3 regions of the Pseudomonas knackmussii B13 genome follow, and region 3 is predicted to be linked to each of the others. Evidence: riboswitches for the same ligand, from Rfam matches in the RefSeq annotation. Region 3 holds a riboswitch; each other region holds the start of a gene.
What was found. A riboswitch is a leader RNA that binds a small molecule or an ion and turns the genes downstream of it on or off. The one in region 3 is predicted to bind cobalamin.
Positions count from the first base shown of each region.

Region 1 (5,778 bases), 920 kb from region 3:
GCCGTCGGCGCGGAAGGCGTCGAGCAGGCGGTCGCGCAGCAGTTTCGGGGCGGTGTCGCTCCAGCGTGCGCCCTGGTAGACGCTTAGCAGGTCGCCCTTGGGCAGTACCGCGATGCGGTTGCTGTCCAGCACCTGGCTGGCATTGGGCGCATCCACCCGCAGCGACCAGCTCACCGGCGGCGTGGCGCGTGCCGGTTGCTGTTTGACCGGCAGCAGGTAGGCGTCCGGGGTTTCCGCCTTGGGCAGGATCGAGCAGGCGCCGATCAGGGCGGCGAGTGCGCAGGTGCCGAGCAGGCGCAGGGGCGCGGTCATGGCTGGAACTCCTTGGTGCGGTGGCCGCCGAGCAGGTAGTCGGTGGGATTTTCTTCCAGCCGCCGGGTTACCCCGCGCAGGCTTTCCAGGGTGGTGCGCAGCTCGCGCAGCGCCGGGCCGACTTCGCCGAGGCCGTTCAGGCCGTTGTTGACTGCGCCTTCATTGCGCTCCAGCAGGCGGTCGATGCGCTCGCTGCTGCTTTGCAGCGCCGCGACTGTCTTGCGGGTGTCGGCGAGGATGTCCTTGCCCTGGCTGTCGAGCAGCTGGTTGGCATTGCCGAGCAACTGGTTGGCGTTGGCCAGGGTCTGGCGCATCTGTCCGCTGGACGCGGCCAGTTCCTTGACGATCTGGCGGATGTCGTCGCGCTGCTCGGCGATGGTCGCGGTGGCCTGGTCGATGTGGTCCAGGGTGCGGCTGACGCGGTCGGCGTTCTCCTGGGAGAACATTCGGTTCACGCTGGTGATCAGGTTGCTGATGTTGGTGGCGATGTCCTCGCCGTTGGCCAGCAGCTTGCTGAGCGGTGAGGGAATCGTCTTGATCACCGGGATCTTGCCGTTCTCGCCCACCAGCGGCGGGCTCTCCGGCGAGCCGCTGCTGAGCTGGATTATCGCAGTGCCGGTGACACCGGTTATGGCGAGCTTGGCGCGGGTGTCCTGGCGGACCGGGGTGCTGTCGAACACGCGGATGCGTGCCAGCACCTTGCGCGGGTCCTGCGGGTCGAGGCGCAGGCTGACCACGTCGCCGACCTTGATGCCGCTGTACTGCACGGTGCCGCCCTGGGACAGGCCGGTCACCGCCTCGGTGAAGATCACGTCGTAGAAGTTGTAGGCCTGGTCGCTGCTGGACTTGGCCAGCCACAGGCCGAAGAGCAGCCCGCCGGCCGCCACCAGCACGGTGAACAGGCCGATCAGCACGTGATGGGCGCGGGTTTCCATTAGTTTTCCTCCGTAAGGCGCTGCGTCGCCTGCTGCGCAGCGCGGCCACGCGGGCCATGGAAATAGTCCTGGATCCAGGCATCGTCGGTGGCTGCCACCTCGTCCAGGGTGCCGATCACCAGCACTCGCTTCTGCGACAGCACCGCGACCCGGTCGCAGATGGTGTAGAGGGTGTCGAGGTCGTGGGTGACCAGGAACACACTGAGGCCGAAGGCGTCGCGCAGGGTCAGGATCAGTTGGTCGAAGGCCGCCGCGCCTATCGGGTCGAGGCCGGCGGTGGGTTCATCGAGGAACAGGATGTCCGGGTCCAGCGCCAGGGCGCGGGCAAGGGCGGCGCGCTTGACCATGCCGCCGGACAGCTCGGCCGGATACTTGTCGCCGGCATCCGGCGGCAGACCCGCGAGGGAAATCTTCACCTTGGCCAGGTACTGCGCGGCCTCGCGCGACAGGCCGGCGTGCTCGATCAGCGGCAGGCAGACGTTCTCCGCGACGGTCAGCGAGGAGAACAGCGCGCCGTTCTGGAACAGCACGCCGAAGCGCCGCTCCAGCGGCGAGCGCTGTTCGGCGGAAAGCGCCAGCAGGTTCTGGCCGAACACCCGCACCTCGCCCTCCTGTGGCCGGCGCAGGCCGACGATGCTGCGCAGCAGAACAGACTTGCCGGTGCCCGAGCCGCCGACCACGCCGAGGATCTCGCCACGGCGCACGTCGAGGTCGAGGTGCTCGTGCACTGCGTGGTCGCCGAAGCGGTTGCACAGGTCGCGGACCTGGATGATGGGTTCGTCCGTGTTCACCAGCCCATCTCCATGAAGAACAGCGCGGCCACCGCGTCGAGCAGGATCACCACGAAGATCGACTGCACCACCGCCGAGGTGGTGTGCTCGCCCACCGATTGCGCGCTGCCGCTGACGCGGAAGCCTTCCAGGCAGCCGATCACGGCGATCAGGAAGGCGAAGATCGGCGCCTTGACCATGCCGACCAGGAAGTGCTGCAAGGATATGTCGTTCTGCAGGGTGACGATGAACAGCCGCGGCGAAATGTCCAGGGCCAGCGCGCAGACCACGCCGCCGCCGGCGATGCCGGCGAGCATGGCGAGGAAAGTCAGCATGGGCAGCACCAGCAGCAGGGCGAGCACCCGTGGCAGCACCAGCAGCTCCATGGGGTCGAGGCCGAGGGCGCGGATGGCGTCGATTTCCTGGTTCGACTTCATCGAGCCGATCTGCGCGGTGAAGGCGCTGGCGGTGCGCCCTGCGAGCAGGATGGCGGTGAGCAGCACGCCGAATTCGCGCAGGAAGGAGAAGCCGACCAGGTCGACGGTGTAGATGGCCGCGCCGAACTTGTTCAGCACCGTGGCGCCGAGGAAGGCCACCACGGCGCCGACCATGAAGGTCAGCAGCGCCACGATCGGCACCGCGTCCAGGCCAGTCTGCTCCATGTGCGCGGCCAGGGAGGTGGGGCGCCAGCGGCGCGGGTTGAGCATGCAGCGCAGCAGGCTCTCGAGGGTGAGACCGATGAAGCCGAGCACGCCGACCAGGTCGCTGCGGAAGGCGAGCATGGCGCGGCCGATGCGTTCCAGCAGATCGATCAGGGCGTTGCCCGGGGGCGGCGTGCGCTCTTCCAGCCGGCATTGCCCGATGGAGGTGCCGACCGCGCGGAGCAGGGCGCGGCGCTCGGCCGGCACGTTGGCGGCCAGTTCGTCCAGGTGTTGCAGGCCGGTGCTGCCCAGCAGGTCGGCGAGCAGACTGGCGCCGGCGGTGTCGAGCGCGCCGAGGCCGTCGAGATCGCAATGCGCGGCTTGGCGGTGCTGGGCGTCGAGGCCGGCTATCTGCTTCTGCAGGTCGGCGAAGTGGGCGAGTGTCCAGTCGCCGCTGATGCGCAGCAGGGGCGGGGAGGCGGAGGTGTCCAGGCGCAGCTGGCTGGTCTGAGTGGTTTCGGTCATGCCGGCGAGTCTAGCGGAGATAACCGCCGCCTTCATTGCACGCAAGGCGCAAGACAAATGAGCCGTGCGGCGATGGACATCCTTCCAGCTGCAATCCGTCCGGCAGCGCGGGCGCCGTCGGCCGCCGCTCTCGAAGGCCTGGCTGGCGTCGATTGACCGGCCACCCCGCCAGCCTCTAAGCTGCGCGCCTGCTACAGGTGCCTTCAGATCCGTCTGAAGGTGAAACAGGGAAGCCGGTGACACCGACTCGAATCGGTCATTCCGGCGCTGCCCCCGCAACGGTAGGCGAGTCAGACGATCGCAATGGCCACTGTGCTCCGGCATGGGAAGGCGCGATCGGGGAAGTCCATACGGACCTCCACTCGCGAGCCCGGAGACCGGCCCGTAGCGCAGACGACGTGCAGGAAGCCGTCGGCCGCGTGCCTTCCTGACCGCGATCCGACCGCCCCGACGTCCTCAAGGTTTTGTACCGCGCGGGTGAGAGCGGTGGAGCGATCAGGCAGATGAGCATTTCTCTTGCAGCCACGGCCCCAGGCCGCGCGGCTGTCGTCCGTCGTCATCCTGCGGTCATTGCCGCCGCGTCCTTCATCCCGCCCCTTCAGCCCCGGCGCACGAGCGTCGCGAGCACGGCCGCCCGTGGCCAGGAGAATCCCCGATGAGCGAATCCGTGGAAAAGGACGAGCGCCACCGCGCACGCATGCAGCGCAAGAAAGCGGTGATCGACGAAATGATCGCCCAGGCGCAGGACGAGCGCGGCGTGCTGCTGGTGCTCACCGGCAACGGCAAGGGCAAGAGCAGCTCGGCCTTCGGCATGCTCGCCCGCGCCCTCGGCCACGGTATGCAGGCTGGCGTGGTGCAGTTCATCAAGGGCGCCGCCACTACCGGTGAAGAAGCCTTCTTCCGTCGCTTCCCCGAGCAGGTGCGCTATCACGTGATGGGCGAGGGCTTCACCTGGGAAACCCAGGACCGCCAGCGCGACATCGAGAAGGCCCGGCAGGCCTGGGATGTTGCGCGCGAACTGCTGGCCGACCCGGCCGTAGGTCTGATCGTCTTCGACGAACTGAACATCGCCCTCAAGCACGGCTACCTGGAGTTGGAGACGGTGCTCGCGGATATCGCCGCGCGCCCCGCGCACCAGCATGTGATCGTCACCGGCCGCGCCGCGCAGCCGGGGATGATCGAGGCCGCCGACACCGTCACCGAGATGGGCCTGGTCAAGCACGCCTTCAAGGCCGGGATCAAGGCGCAGAAAGGGGTGGAGTTCTGATGCCGCAGGCGCGCCAGTGCCCGGCGCTGCTGATCGCTGCGCCGGCCTCCGGGCAGGGCAAGACCACCGTCACCGCCGCCCTGGCCCGCCTGCACGCGCGCCAGGGGCGCAAGGTGCGGGTGTTCAAGGTCGGCCCGGACTTCCTCGACCCGATGATCCTCGCCCGCGCCAGTGGTGCGCAGGTCTACCAGCTCGATCTGTGGATGGTTGGCGAGGCGCAGAGCCGACGGCTGCTCTGGGAAGCGGCGGGAGAGGCCGACCTGATCCTCATCGAGGGGGTGATGGGCCTGTTCGACGGCACGCCGTCCGCCGCTGACCTCGCGCGCACCTTCGATGTGCCGGTGCTCGGTGTGATCAATGGCCAGGCCATGGCGCAGACCTTCGGCGCCCTCGCCGTGGGCCTCGCCACCTACCAGCCGGGCCTGCCGTTCTCCGGCGTGCTCGGCAACCGTGTCGGCAGCCAGCGCCACAGCGACCTGCTGCGCGAAAGCCTGCCGGATTGGATTCGCTGGTACGGCGCGCTGCCGCGCAGTGCCGATCTGGAATTGCCCAGCCGCCACCTCGGCCTGGTGCAGGCTGACGAGCTGGCAGACCTCGACGCACGCCTGGACGCCGCCGCCGATGCGCTGGCCGCCAGCAGCGCGGTAGACCTGCCACCGCCGGTGGCCTTCGCCGCGCCGGATGAGCCCGGTCTGTCGCAGCCGCTGGCTGGCGTGCGCATTGGCGTCGCGCGCGACTCGGCCTTCGCCTTCCTCTACCAGGCCAACCTCGACCTGTTGCGCGAGCTGGGTGCCGAGCTGGAGTTCTTCTCGCCGTTGCACGATGAACATCTGCCGGAGGTGGACAGCCTCTACCTGCCCGGTGGCTACCCCGAGCTGCACCTGCCGCAGCTGGAGAACAACCGTGCCATGGCCCAGGCCATCCGCGCCCATCACACCGACGGCAAGCCCTTGCTCGCCGAGTGCGGCGGCATGCTCTACCTGCTCGACCACCTGACCGATGCCAATGGCCTGTGCGGCCAGTTGCTCGGCCTGCTGCCCGGTCGCGCCACGCTGCAAAAAAGGCTGGCCGCCCTGGCGTTGCAGGAAGTCGAACTGCCGGAGGGGCCGCTGCGCGGTCACACCTTCCACCATTCGCTGCTGGATACCGAGGTGGAGCCTGCCTTGCGCGGCACTTGCCCGAACGCCAAGCCGGTGGCCGAGGCGGTGTTCCGCCTGGGCCGGCTGACCGCTTCGTACATCCACTTCTACCTGCCGTCCAACCCGGCGGCGGCCGCCGCGATCTTCCGCCCATGAGCGAACACGCCTACAGCGCCGAAGAGCGCGCCG
Region 1 covers NZ_HG322950.1:1,606,197-1,611,974, forward strand. Annotated here, with positions in the region: gene PKB_RS07715 (ABC-type transport auxiliary lipoprotein family protein) at 1-312, opposite strand, end outside; gene PKB_RS07720 (MlaD family protein) at 309-1,247, opposite strand; gene PKB_RS07725 (ABC transporter ATP-binding protein) at 1,247-2,038, opposite strand; gene PKB_RS07730 (ABC transporter permease) at 2,035-3,183, opposite strand; cobalamin riboswitch at 3,362-3,583, shown strand; gene cobO (cob(I)yrinic acid a,c-diamide adenosyltransferase) at 3,839-4,450, shown strand; gene PKB_RS07740 (cobyrinic acid a,c-diamide synthase CobB) at 4,450-5,745, shown strand; gene bluB (5,6-dimethylbenzimidazole synthase) at 5,742-5,778, shown strand, end outside.
Region 1: linked by a shared signal. The riboswitch ahead of cobO (cob(I)yrinic acid a,c-diamide adenosyltransferase) and the one ahead of cobG (precorrin-3B synthase) in region 3 are both predicted to bind cobalamin.

Region 2 (5,778 bases), 170 kb from region 3:
TCGAGGAAAACCTCTTCCGGGGCATCAGCCAAGACCTCGGATTCCGCCAGCTTTACGGCGGCCAGGTGCTCGGCCAGGCGCTCTCGGCGGCCAGCCAGACGGTCGACCCGGCGCGCCACGTGCACTCCATGCACGGCTACTTCCTGCGCCCGGGCGATGCCAGCATGCCGGTGGTCTACCAGGTCGACCGCGTGCGCGATGGCGGCACCTTCAGCACCCGTCGCGTCACCGCGATCCAGAAGGGCCAGCCGATCTTCGCCCTGAGCACCTCCTTCCAGACCGAGGAAGAGGGCTTCCACCACCACATCCCGATGCCCGATGTGGTCGGCCCGGAGAACCTGCCGACCGACCTCGAGCTCAAGCAGCGCAGCATCGCCCAGTTCCCCGAGCGCATCCGCGACAAGCTGCTGTATCCCAAGCCCATCGAGATTCGCCCGGTCACCCAGAACGACCCCTACGATCCTTCGGTGGGCGAGCCGATCAAGTACCTCTGGCTGCGCGCCGACGGCAAGCTGCCGGACGTGCCGGCCCTGCACAAATACATCCTGGCGTACGCCTCGGACTTCGGCTTCCTCACCACCTCGCTGCTGCCCCACGGCCGCTCGGTGTGGCAGAAGGACATGCAGGTCGCCACCATCGACCATTCCGTATGGTTCCACCGCGACCTGCGCGCGGACGAGTGGCTGCTGTACGCCATCGACAGCCCCTGGGCCGGCAACGGCCGCGGCTTCGTGCGTGGCAGCATCTTCAACCGCGACGGCCAGTTGGTCGCCTCGGCGACCCAGGAAGGCCTGATCCGCCGCCGCGAGGACTGGGCATGATCCCGGCGCAGATCCGCCACTGGGTGTTCGACATGGACGGCACCCTGACCCTGGCGGTGCATGACTTCCCGGCCATCAAGCGGGCCCTGGGCATTCCCCAGGAAGACGACATCCTCCACCACCTGGCGGCGCTGCCCGAAGCCGAGGCGGCCGCCAAGCACGCCTGGCTGCTGGAGCACGAGCGCGAACTGGCCCTGGCCTCGACGGCTGCGCCGGGCGCGGTCGACCTGGTGCGTGCGCTGCATGAAGGCGGCTACCGCCTCGGCATCCTCACCCGCAATGCCCACGAGCTGGCGCTGGTTACCCTGCAGGCCATCGGCCTGGGCGACTGCTTCCACACCGAGGACATCCTCGGTCGCGGCGAAGCCCAGCCCAAGCCCAGCCCGGATGGGCTGCTGCACCTGGCCGAACGCTGGCAGGTACAGCCCCGCGAGATGCTGATGATCGGCGACTACCGCTTCGACCTGGAATGCGGCCGCGCGGCGGGCAGCCACACGGCGCTGGTGAACCTGCCGGACAACCCCTGGCCGGAGCTGACCGACTGGCACGCCGCCGATTGCACGGCGCTGGGGCGGTTGGCCGGCGTTCTGGCGTAACACCAGAATGCGCATAACCACCTAGTGGTTATGCACCCTACGCAACCGAATACTCCTGTAGGGCGAATAACCCTTTGGGTTATCCGCCGTTGGCGATGGGTTCGCGAGCAAGCTCGCTCCTACGAAGAGCAATCGTGCCGGTGCATAACCACCTCGTGGTTATGCACCCTACGAATCCGTGGGTTTCCGTAGGGCGAATAACCCTTTGGGTTATCCGCCGTTGGCGATGGGGTCGCGAGCAAGCTCGCTCCTGCGAAGAGCAATCGTGCTGGTGCATAACCAACTTGTGGTTATGCACCCTACGCAACCGGATGCTCCCGTAGGGCGAATGACCCTACGGGCTATCCGCCGCTGTCGACTTACAGCTCCGGCGTCCAGGTCAGCGCCAGCAGCGCGGTGCGGCCGGCTTCGCGGTAGGCGAAGGTTTCGGTGGGGAAGCCTGCCGGGTCGGTTGGCCGTTGGTAGGTTGCCTGGGCGTAGTCGCGGTCCAGCAGGTTCTGCACCTTCAGGTCCCAGCGGATGCTTTCGCTGAACAGCCAGCTGCCGCGCACATCCAGCACGCCGTAGCCGCCGAGCTGTTCGCTGTTCGCAGCGTCTGCATAGCTGTTGCTCAGCGCGCGCCAGCTGCCGCCCAGGCCGAAGGCGCCGAACTGGCGGTCCAGGTCCAGGCTCAGGGTGCGGCGGGCGCGGCGCGGCAGGGTGTGGCCGGTGTCGCGGTCACGCGGGTCGATCACCGCTACGCCGAGGTTGGCTTGCCAGCCGTAGACCTCACGCGCCCAGTTCGCCTCGAAGCCGTTGATGCGCGCCTTGGCGATGTTCTCCGGCTGGTTGGCGGTGCTGTCCCAGGCGATCAGGTCGTCGACCTCGGTGCGGTAGATCGAGGCGTCCAGGTGGTTGCCGTCGAACTCGCCGCGCCATTGCAGCTCGTAGGTCTTCGAGGTCTCGGCCTTGAGGTTCGGGTTGCCGGCGCCGGGGTAGTAGAGGTCGCTGAAGGTCGGCGCGCGGAAGCCCTCGCCGTAGCTGGCGATCCAGCTCTGCTTGTCGCCCACCGGCAGGGTCAGGGCGCCGTTCCAGCTGTTCTGCGTGCCGTAGCGCTGGTTGTCGTCGTGGCGCAGGCCCAGCTCAGTGGAGAAGGCGTCGGCCTTGAAGCTGTGCTGGGCGAAGAAGGCGTGGTTCTCGCGGCTGTCCTCGGCGAACGTGGTGCTGCCGTCGACCTGGTCTTCGTACCAGTCGGCGCCCAGGGCCAGTTGGTTGCGCGGGTCCAGCTGCAGGCGGTTGATCCAGCTCGCCGAGTGGCGGGTGGTTTCCAGGCTGCCGTTGTTCCAGTCCTCGGCGGCGCCGACCGCCTTGTTGCGGTCGTAGCTGCGGCCCAGTTCGACGCGGCTGCTCCACATGTCGGTGAGCTGGCCTTCGAGGTAGCCGCTGTAGCTGCTGACACGGAACTCGTCGTGAGGCAGGCCCGGCGCGTAGCTGTAGGCGTCGTCGTATTCGCTGTCGCCGCGCTGGTCGTTGAGGCTGAAACCGGCCTTCCAGTCGTCGTTCAACTGGTGGTCGAGGTTCAGGTGCACGGCCTTGTTGCGCCGGCCGTCGTCGTCGCTGTCGGCGCCGCGGTTGTCGCGGGTCATGTCCCAGCCCTGGGTTTCGTCGAGGCTGGCGCCGAGGTTGAAGCGGGTGCGCTCGTCGCCACCGGCCAGCGAGGCGCTGCGCTCGAAGGTGCCGTGGTTGCCCGCCGCCAGGCGTACTTCCGGGTGCAGGCCGGTTTCGCCGCGACGGGTGAAGATCTGGATCACCCCGCCGATGGCGTCGGCGCCGTACAGCGAGGAGCGCGGACCGCGGGTCACTTCGACGCGCTCGATGTTGTCGATGCTCAGGTAGTCCAGGCGGGCGATGCCGCTGCTCGCCGAGGCGATGCGCTGGCCGTCGACCAGCACCAGGGTCTGCGCGGTGTTGCTGCCGCGCACCGAGTAGCTGATCAGCCCGGCGGCAGTGCTCACCTGCACGCCCGGCACGCGCTGCAGCAGCTCAGGCACGCTGCGGGCCTGCAGGCGCTCGATGTCGTCGCGGGTGAACACGGTGTTGGCCGAGGTGGCCTGGTCGCGCGGCTGCGCCATGCGCGCCGAGGTGATGACCATGTCCGGCAGCTTGTAGGCCTGCTCGGCATCGGTCGCGGCGAAGGAAGCCCCGGGCAGTACGGCGACGGCCAAGGCGAGACGGGAAAGCTTCATGGATTGGAATCCTCAAAAGTACGTCGGCGACTTTCGAGGAGGGCGGACAAGGACGGCTCGCGGCCGTGCTTGACGGTGCGGCCCTCCGCAACACCAGTCGGATCGCGTCGAGGGCGGTCTCCGGGCTGCCGACACGCACGCTCGCGGCCTTCCCATGCGTGTCGCACAGTGGCGGATCGGAGCGCGGCAGGCCGTGGCCTGCGGTCGGTTACCGTTGCGGGGGCAGCGCAGGTCTTTCACCTGCTTCCCGTTACCTCGAACGAAAACGGGCGCACCTTATAAGGGTGCGCCCGTCGCTGCAAGGCTCAGGGGGAGCAATGCGCCTAGCGGTCAGCCCAGCTGCGCCAGGCGCTCGGCGATGGCGCGCTCGATGCCGGCCGCGTCGAGGCCGCACTCGGCAAGCATCTGGCTCGGCTTGGCGTGCTCCACGTAGTAGTCCGGCAGGCCCAGGTGGAGGATCGGCTGCTGGCGGTTCTCGTGGGCGAGGAACTCGCTGACGGCGGCGCCGGCGCCACCCATCACGGCGTTCTCCTCGATGGTCACCAGCAACTCGTGGCTGTCGGCCAGCTCACGCACCAGGGCTTCGTCGAGCGGTTTGACGAAGCGCATGTCGACCACGGTCGCGTCGAAGCGCTCGGCCACCTGCAGGGCTTCGGCCAGCTGCACGCCGAAGGCGAGGATGGCGACCTTGCCGGCGCTGCCGCGGCGGCGAACCACGCCCTTGCCGATTTCCACCGGCTCCAGCGCCGGTTCGATCGGGGTGTTCGGGCCGCTGCCGCGCGGGTAGCGCACTGCCGCCGGGCCTTCGAACAGGTAGCCGGTGGTCAGCAGCTTGCGCAGCTCGTCTTCGTCGCTGGGCGTCATCACCAGGATGCCGGGGATGCAGCGCAGGTAGGAGAGGTCGAAGCTGCCCGCGTGGGTCGGGCCGTCTTCGCCGACCAGGCCGGCGCGGTCGATGGCGAAGAGCACGTCGAGGTTCTGCACTGCGACGTCGTGGATCAGCTGGTCATAACCGCGCTGCAGGAAGGTGGAGTAGATCGCCACCACCGGCTTGACGCCGTCGCAGGCCATGCCGGCCGCCAGGGTCACGGCGTGCTGCTCGGCGATGGCGACGTCGAAGTAGCGGTCCGGGAAGCGCTCGGCAAAGGCGACCAGGTCGGAGCCTTCCTTCATCGCCGGGGTGATGCCGACAAGGCGCGGGTCCTGCGACGCCATGTCGCACAGCCACTGGCCGAACACGTTCGAGTACTTCGGACCGCCGGCCTTCTTCGGCGCGGCGCCGGCCGGCTCCAGCTTGGTGATCGCGTGGTAGCCGATGGGGTCCAGTTCCGCCGGGCCGAAGCCCTTGCCCTTCTTGGTGATCACGTGGAGGAACTGCGGGCCCTTGAGGTCGCGCATGTTGCGCAGCGTGGCGACCAGGGTCGGCAGGTCGTGGCCGTCGATCGGGCCGATGTAGTTCCAGCCCAGCTCCTCGAAGAGGGTGCCGGGGACCAGCATGCCCTTGGCGTATTCCTCGGTGCGGCGGGCGATCTCCCAGGCGCCGGGCAGGCGCGAGAGCACCTTCTTGCTGCCTTCGCGCATGCTGCTGTAGGTGCGGCTGGAGAGGATCTTCGCCAGGTAGTTCGACAGGCCGCCGACGTTGTGCGAGATCGACATGTCGTTGTCGTTGAGGATCACCAGCATGTCGGCCTGCACGTCGGACGCGTGGTTCAGCGCCTCGAAGGCCATGCCGGCGGTCAGCGCGCCGTCACCGATCACCGCCACCGACTTGCGCCCCGAACCCTGCATGCGCGCGGCGATGGCCATGCCAAGCGCGGCGCTGATGGAGGTACTGGAATGCCCGACGCCGAAGGTGTCGTACTCGCTCTCGCTGCGGCGCGGGAAGGCGGCCAGGCCGTCCTTCTGGCGCAGCGTGCCCATGCGCTCGCGGCGGCCGGTGAGGATCTTGTGCGGGTAGGCCTGGTGGCCCACGTCCCACACCAGGCGGTCGTCCGGGGTGTCGAAGACGTAGTGCAGAGCGATGGTCAGCTCGACCACACCGAGGCCGGCGCCAAAGTGCCCGCCGGTCTGGCCGACGGTGTACAGCAGGTACTGGCGCAGTTCGTCAGCGAGGGTGACGAGCTCAGCCTCGCCGAG
Region 2 covers NZ_HG322950.1:856,385-862,162, forward strand. Annotated here, with positions in the region: gene tesB (acyl-CoA thioesterase II) at 1-821, shown strand, start outside; gene PKB_RS04125 (HAD family hydrolase) at 818-1,417, shown strand; gene PKB_RS04130 (TonB-dependent receptor domain-containing protein) at 1,777-3,642, opposite strand; cobalamin riboswitch at 3,738-3,936, opposite strand; gene dxs (1-deoxy-D-xylulose-5-phosphate synthase) at 3,973-5,778, opposite strand, start outside.
Region 2: linked by a shared signal. The riboswitch ahead of PKB_RS04130 (TonB-dependent receptor domain-containing protein) and the one ahead of cobG (precorrin-3B synthase) in region 3 are both predicted to bind cobalamin.

Region 3 (5,778 bases):
CGGCGACGAAGCGCTTGCCCTGTTCGATATCGGCCAGTTCGTAGCCGGCGGGCGGCTCCAGCAGGCAGGTGCCGAAGCGCAGCTCGCCGCTGGTGGTGATGGCGGGAGCCACTTCCAGTGCGGCGGCGATCCCGCGCGCCAGGCGGTTCACCCCGGCCAGGCCACCGAGCAGCGGCACCACGGCGCTGCCGTCCTCGGCGACGGCCAGTACCGGCGGCTCGGCGCCTTTCTCCTGCAGCAGTGGCGCCAGGCTGCGGATGACGATGCCGGCGGCGCACAGGGCGATGAGCGGGGTGTTGCCGCGGTAGAGCGCACGCAGGGTGTCGCCGAAGTCCTGGTAAAGCTCGTCGGCGCCTTCGACGCGGCCCTGCAGGCCGTGGATGCGCGCCTGTGGATAAAGCGCCTGCAGGCGTTTCGCGGTGGCCAGGGCGCTGGCGCCGAGGATGATGATGGCGGGGGAGGCGTTCATCAGCCGCGCCACCTTTCGCCGGGGATCACCACCATGGAGAAGTACGGCGAGGCCATTGGGTCGACGTCGTCCAGCGGCACGATGCGTTGTTCCCGCATGGTCGCCCGCTCCACGTAATGGGCGCCGCCGTCGCGGCCGAGTTCGCGCAGCACGCGGCGAACCTTGTCGAAGTTGCGCCCAAGCTTCATCACCACCGCTGCGTCTGCCGTTGCGAGGCGTTGCTTGAGCTCGTCTTCCGGCAGTACGCCGGAGAGCACCGAAAGGCTCTGGTTGCGGTACACCAGCGGCACGCCGAGCACCGCAGCGCTGCCCAGCATCGAGCACACGCCTGGCACCACTTCTGCCGGATAGCGCTCGGCCAGGCGGTCGTGCAGGTACATGTAGGAGCCGTAGAAGAACGGATCGCCCTCGCAGATCACCGCGACGTCGCGGCCGGCGTCCAGATGGCGCGCGACCTGTTCGGCGGCGGTGTCGTAGAAGTCGCTGATCACGCCTTCGTAGGTCAGCGGCGGCTCCAGCTTTTCGGTGGTCACCGGGTACACCAGCGGCAGACGCTCCTGCGCCTCGCCCAGGTGCTGTTCGATGATGCCGAAGGCATTGCCGCCGTGGCCCGCGTGGTGCTTGGCCTTGGCCACGAAGTAGGCGACCACGGGGGCGGATTGCAGCAGGCGCAGGGCCTTGAGGGTGATCAGCTCGGGGTCGCCGGGGCCGACGCCGAGGCCGAGCAGGCGGCCAGTCATCATTCCACCTCCGTGGCCAGGGCGTTCACCGCGGCGGCGGCCATGGCGCTGCCGCCGCGACGGCCGCGGACGATCACGTAGGGCACGCCGCGGCTGTCGGCGGCGAGCAGGTCCTTGGATTCGGCGGCGCCGACGAAGCCCACCGGAAAGCCGAGGATCAGCGCGGGTTTCGGTGCGCCGGCATCGAGCATTTCCAGCAGGTAGAAGAGGGCGGTCGGCGCGTTGCCGATCACCACCACGCTGCCTTCCAGGTGCTCGCGCCAGTGCTCCAGGGCGACCGCCGAGCGGGTGTTGCCCAGCTCGCGGGCCAGCGCCGGGACGTCGGATTCGTTGAGCGTGCAGATCACCGGGTTGTCCGCCGGCAGGCGCGCGCGGGTGATGCCTTCGGCGACCATGCGTGCATCGCAGAGGATCGGCGCGCCTTTCGCCAGGGCTTCGCGGCCGGCTGTGCCGGCGCCGGGGGAGAAGCGCAGCTCCTGCACCACGTCGACCATGCCGCAGGCGTGGATCACCCGCACGGCGAGTTTTTCCAGGTCGGCGGGGATGGCCGAGAGATCGGCCTCGGCACGGATGGTGGCGAAGGATTGGCGGTAGATCGCCTGGCCATCGCGGATGTAATCAAGCATCGGGAATCACTCCGGGATCGCGCAGCCGGTCGGCGGCGGCGTCGAGGGAAAGGTTGCGCGCCAGCGGCTGGCCGAAGCCGGCCACGCGTTGGGGGGGACGGAAGAGGTCGTAGCGGCCGTCGGCGACGGCCAGCAGGGTGAAGGGCGCGACATGGGCGGCGGCGCAGGAGCGCGGGCAGCCGCACAGGTGCACGCCAGCGGGTAGCGGCTCCTGCAGGCGCTCGGCCAGGCGCAGGGCGTCGCCCTTGGTGTCGGCCAGGCCACGGGCGCAGCCGGTCGAGCCGCTGCAGGCGATCAGCCGGGACAGCGGCTGCTCGGCCGAAGTGGTCAGGCCCAGGTCATCCAGTGCGGCGAGCACGGCATCGGCGCGCTCGTTCGGAATGTTCGGCAGCAGCACGCCCTGCCAGGGGGTGAGGCGCAAGGTGCCGTCGCCTTCGCACTCCGACAGGTCGGCGAGCGCGCGCAGCAGTCGGCTGTCCAGGCGGCCGAGCACGAAGCCGGCGCCGATGCTGCACGAGCCTGGCTGGCGCTGCTGGCAAACGCCGAGCTGGGCGAAGGGCTGCACCGGCTGGCGCCGCCAGTTACCCACAGAGGCATCGCGTTGCAGCGGGACGTCGAGCTGTTCCAGCAGGCGTTCGGCCGGTGTCGTTTCGAGGAGCTGGCGCATGCGCGCCTGGCCTTCGCCGGCCAGGTCGAGGAACAGATTCAGCAGCGCTTCGACCAGCACCGGCACCTGCTCAGTGGCAACGGCGGCGAGGGCCGGTTGATCGTCTGCATGGATTGGCGGGCAACCCGCCAGGCCGAAGGCGAAGTGCCCGCCATCCATGGCCGAGAGCCAGAGATCGTGGGGATGTTCGAGCATCGCCAGGCCTTCGCCGCCGTCCAGTTGAATGGCGAACTTGGCCGACAGCGTGTGGAAGCGCGGATTGTCTTGCAGCAGGGCGAGCAGGGTGTCGGCCAGCGGCGTGACGTCCCGCTGCATGGCCGGATCGATGCCGGCGGCGGGGCTGAGCAGCAGGTTGCGCACGTCATCGGCGGCGGCCACGCGCGGGCCGAGCCCGGCGTCGAGCAGCTCGGCGGAAAGCGCTGCTTCGGCGCCGGCATGCACGCCACGAATCTGCAGGTTTGCTCGATTGGTCGCTTCCAGCACGCCATCGGCATGACGTTCGGCGGCAGCGGCTATGGCGCGCGCGGCGACGGCGTCGAGACGCCCGCCGGGCAGCTTGATGCGGCAGATGCCGCCATCGCGCGAGGCGACGATGCGCAGCAGCCCCGGGCAGGCCGAGGGGCGGATGGCAGTGGACGGGGCAGGGGACGGGCGCTGCACAGGGTCACCAGGGCTGGGTCGCCGTGACCATGCGGATCGCCTCGGAGGGCGACCTCACAACACCGATACACCCCGCTCGATGTCTGCACGTGCGACTGGTCTCGTCGGCAGGTCTCCTGGCTGGCAGGTCCTCATCCAGCGCGGCCTTCCCGGTTGCCCAGTGGCCAATTCGCGCGGACTCGCTGCTTACAGTTGCGGGGGCAGCCACGGTTGGTCCCGTGTTCCCTCTTCGGCCCTGATGGGCACCGACGAAGCGCGTATTATGCCCGCTTTGTCCGAATGCTGGAAAAGCCTGCCCGTCGGATCGGTGGGCAGCGAGATCGAGGAGTTTCCATGACAGCCTGGCTGACCATCGTCGGCATCGGCGAGGACGGCTATGCCGGCCTCGGCAAGGCCGCTCGCCGCGCGCTGCTGGCGGCCGGCGTGGTGTTCGGCGGCGAGCGCCAGCTGGACCTTTTGCCGCACTGCCTGAAGGCCCGCCGCGTGGCCTGGCCGAGTCCCTTCGACCTGGCGCCTCTGCTGGCGCGGCGCGGCACGCCGACCTGCGTGCTGGCCAGCGGCGACCCGATGTTCTTCGGCATAGGCGCGACCCTCGCGCGGCAGTTGCCGGTGGAGGAGATGCAGGTGCTGCCGGCGCCGTCCTCGGTGAGCCTGGCCGCTGCGCGCCTGGGCTGGCCGCTGCAGGCGGTCGAGCTGCTGTCGCTGGTCGGTCGCCCGCTGGCGGCGCTCAATTCGCGCCTGCATGCGGGGCGTCGCCTGTTGCTGCTGAGCAACGACGGCCGCAGCCCGGCAGCGGTTGCGGCGCTGCTGCGTGAGCGCGGTTTCGCGCCGAGCCGGCTGAGTGTGCTGGAGCACCTGGGCGGCGAACGCGAGCGGCGCATCGATGGTTTGGCTGCCGATTGGGCGGTCGACGAGACGGCTGCGCTCAATGTCATCGCCATCGACTGCATGGCCGGCGACGATGCCCGGCGCCTGCCGTTGACGCCCGGCCTGCCGGACGACGCCTATCGCCACGACGGCCAACTGACCAAACGCGACGTGCGCGCCGTGACCCTCGGGCGCCTGGCGCCGGAGCCGGGCGAACTGCTCTGGGACGTCGGCGCCGGTTGCGGCTCCATCGGTATCGAGTGGATGCGCGCGCACCCCAGTTGCCGCGCTATCGCTATCGAGGCCGATGCAGGGCGCCAGGGCCATATCGCGCATAACCGCGACGCTCTCGGCGTTCCCGGCCTGCAACTGGTCGCCGGACACGCGCCCGAAGCGCTGGACGGACTGGAAGCGCCCGACGCCATCTTCATCGGCGGCGGCGTCACCGTGCCGGGCGTGCTGGAAAGCTGCTGGGCCAACCTGAAATCGGGCGGCCGCCTGCTGGCCAACGCCGTGACCCTGCAGAGCGAAGCGACGCTGGTGAGCTGGCGCGAGCGCCATGGCGGCGAGCTGGTCCGTCTGCAAGTGGCCCAGGCACAAGCGCTGGGCAGCTTCGACACCTGGCGCGCGGCGCTGCCGATCACCTTGCTGGCGCTGCGCAAGCCATGAGCGGCAAGCGCGTCCTGCTGCTCGGTGGCATAGGCGAGGCGCTGTCCATTGCCCGTCGCCTCGGCCCGCAACACCTGTACAGCCTCGCCGGACTGGGCAAGGTGCCGGACGACCTGGCCTGCCAGGTGCGAGTCGGCGGCTTCGGCGGTGCCGAGGGGCTGGCGCAGTTCATCGTCGAACACGGCTATGACCTGCTGCTCGATGCCACCCATCCCTACGCCGCGCAGATCAGCGCGAATGCCGCGCGCGCCGCGCAGCTGGCCGGTGTGCCCTGCTGGGCGCTGCGCCGTCCGGGCTGGCAGGCTGGTGCTGGCGACGACTGGCGCGAGGTGCGCGACTGGGCAGCGCTGATCGAGGCGTCGGCGCCATTCCGCCGTCCGCTGTTCACCCTGGGCCGCGAACCGCTGGAGCACCTGCACGAGATTCCCGCCGAGCAGTTCTGGACGGTGCGCTGCCTGCAAACCCTGCCGGGTGCGGAGCGCGCGGAAGTGCTGGGCGCACGTGGGCCCTTCACGCTGGAGGGCGAGCGCGAGCTGTTCGAGCGCCTGGGGACCGATGTGCTGATCAGCAAGAACAGCGGCAGCCAGGCCACCGAGCCGAAGCTGCAGGTGGCGCGTGAGCGGGGGATTCCGGTGCTGATACTGGCGCGTCCCGAACTGCCGACAGTGGACCGGCAGTTCGAGGGCGTCGAAGAGATGTGGGAGGCGTTGGGGCCTCTCGTCAACGGATAACGAGCGCTTCAACCGCAGCCTGGGGAGCGGCGTATGACCGCGAAGGGTCATACGCCGCTCGGTTAGCTAACTAGCTGGCGCCGCGGTCGTCGCCGGGCTCAGCGTGATTGCCGTGATCGTCTCCGGCCTCGGCGTGATTGCCGTGATCGTCTCCGGCCTCGGCGTGATTGCCATGGTCGTCTCCGGCCTCGGCGTGATTGCCATGGTCGTCACCGGCTTCGGCGTGGTTGCCGTGGTCATCGCCGGCTTCGGCATGGTTGCCATGGTCGTCCCCGGCCTCGGCATGGGTACCGCTACGGCCGCTGTTGCCGGCGCTGTCGCCGCTGTGGCTGCTGCCGCTGTTGGCACT
Region 3 covers NZ_HG322950.1:690,529-696,306, forward strand. Annotated here, with positions in the region: gene cobJ (precorrin-3B C(17)-methyltransferase) at 1-469, opposite strand, end outside; gene PKB_RS03245 (precorrin-2 C(20)-methyltransferase) at 469-1,212, opposite strand; gene PKB_RS03250 (precorrin-8X methylmutase) at 1,209-1,835, opposite strand; gene cobG (precorrin-3B synthase) at 1,828-3,162, opposite strand; cobalamin riboswitch at 3,252-3,427, opposite strand; gene PKB_RS03260 (bifunctional cobalt-precorrin-7 (C(5))-methyltransferase/cobalt-precorrin-6B (C(15))-methyltransferase) at 3,496-4,698, shown strand; gene PKB_RS03265 (cobalt-precorrin-6A reductase) at 4,695-5,429, shown strand; gene PKB_RS30075 (hypothetical protein) at 5,500-5,778, opposite strand, start outside.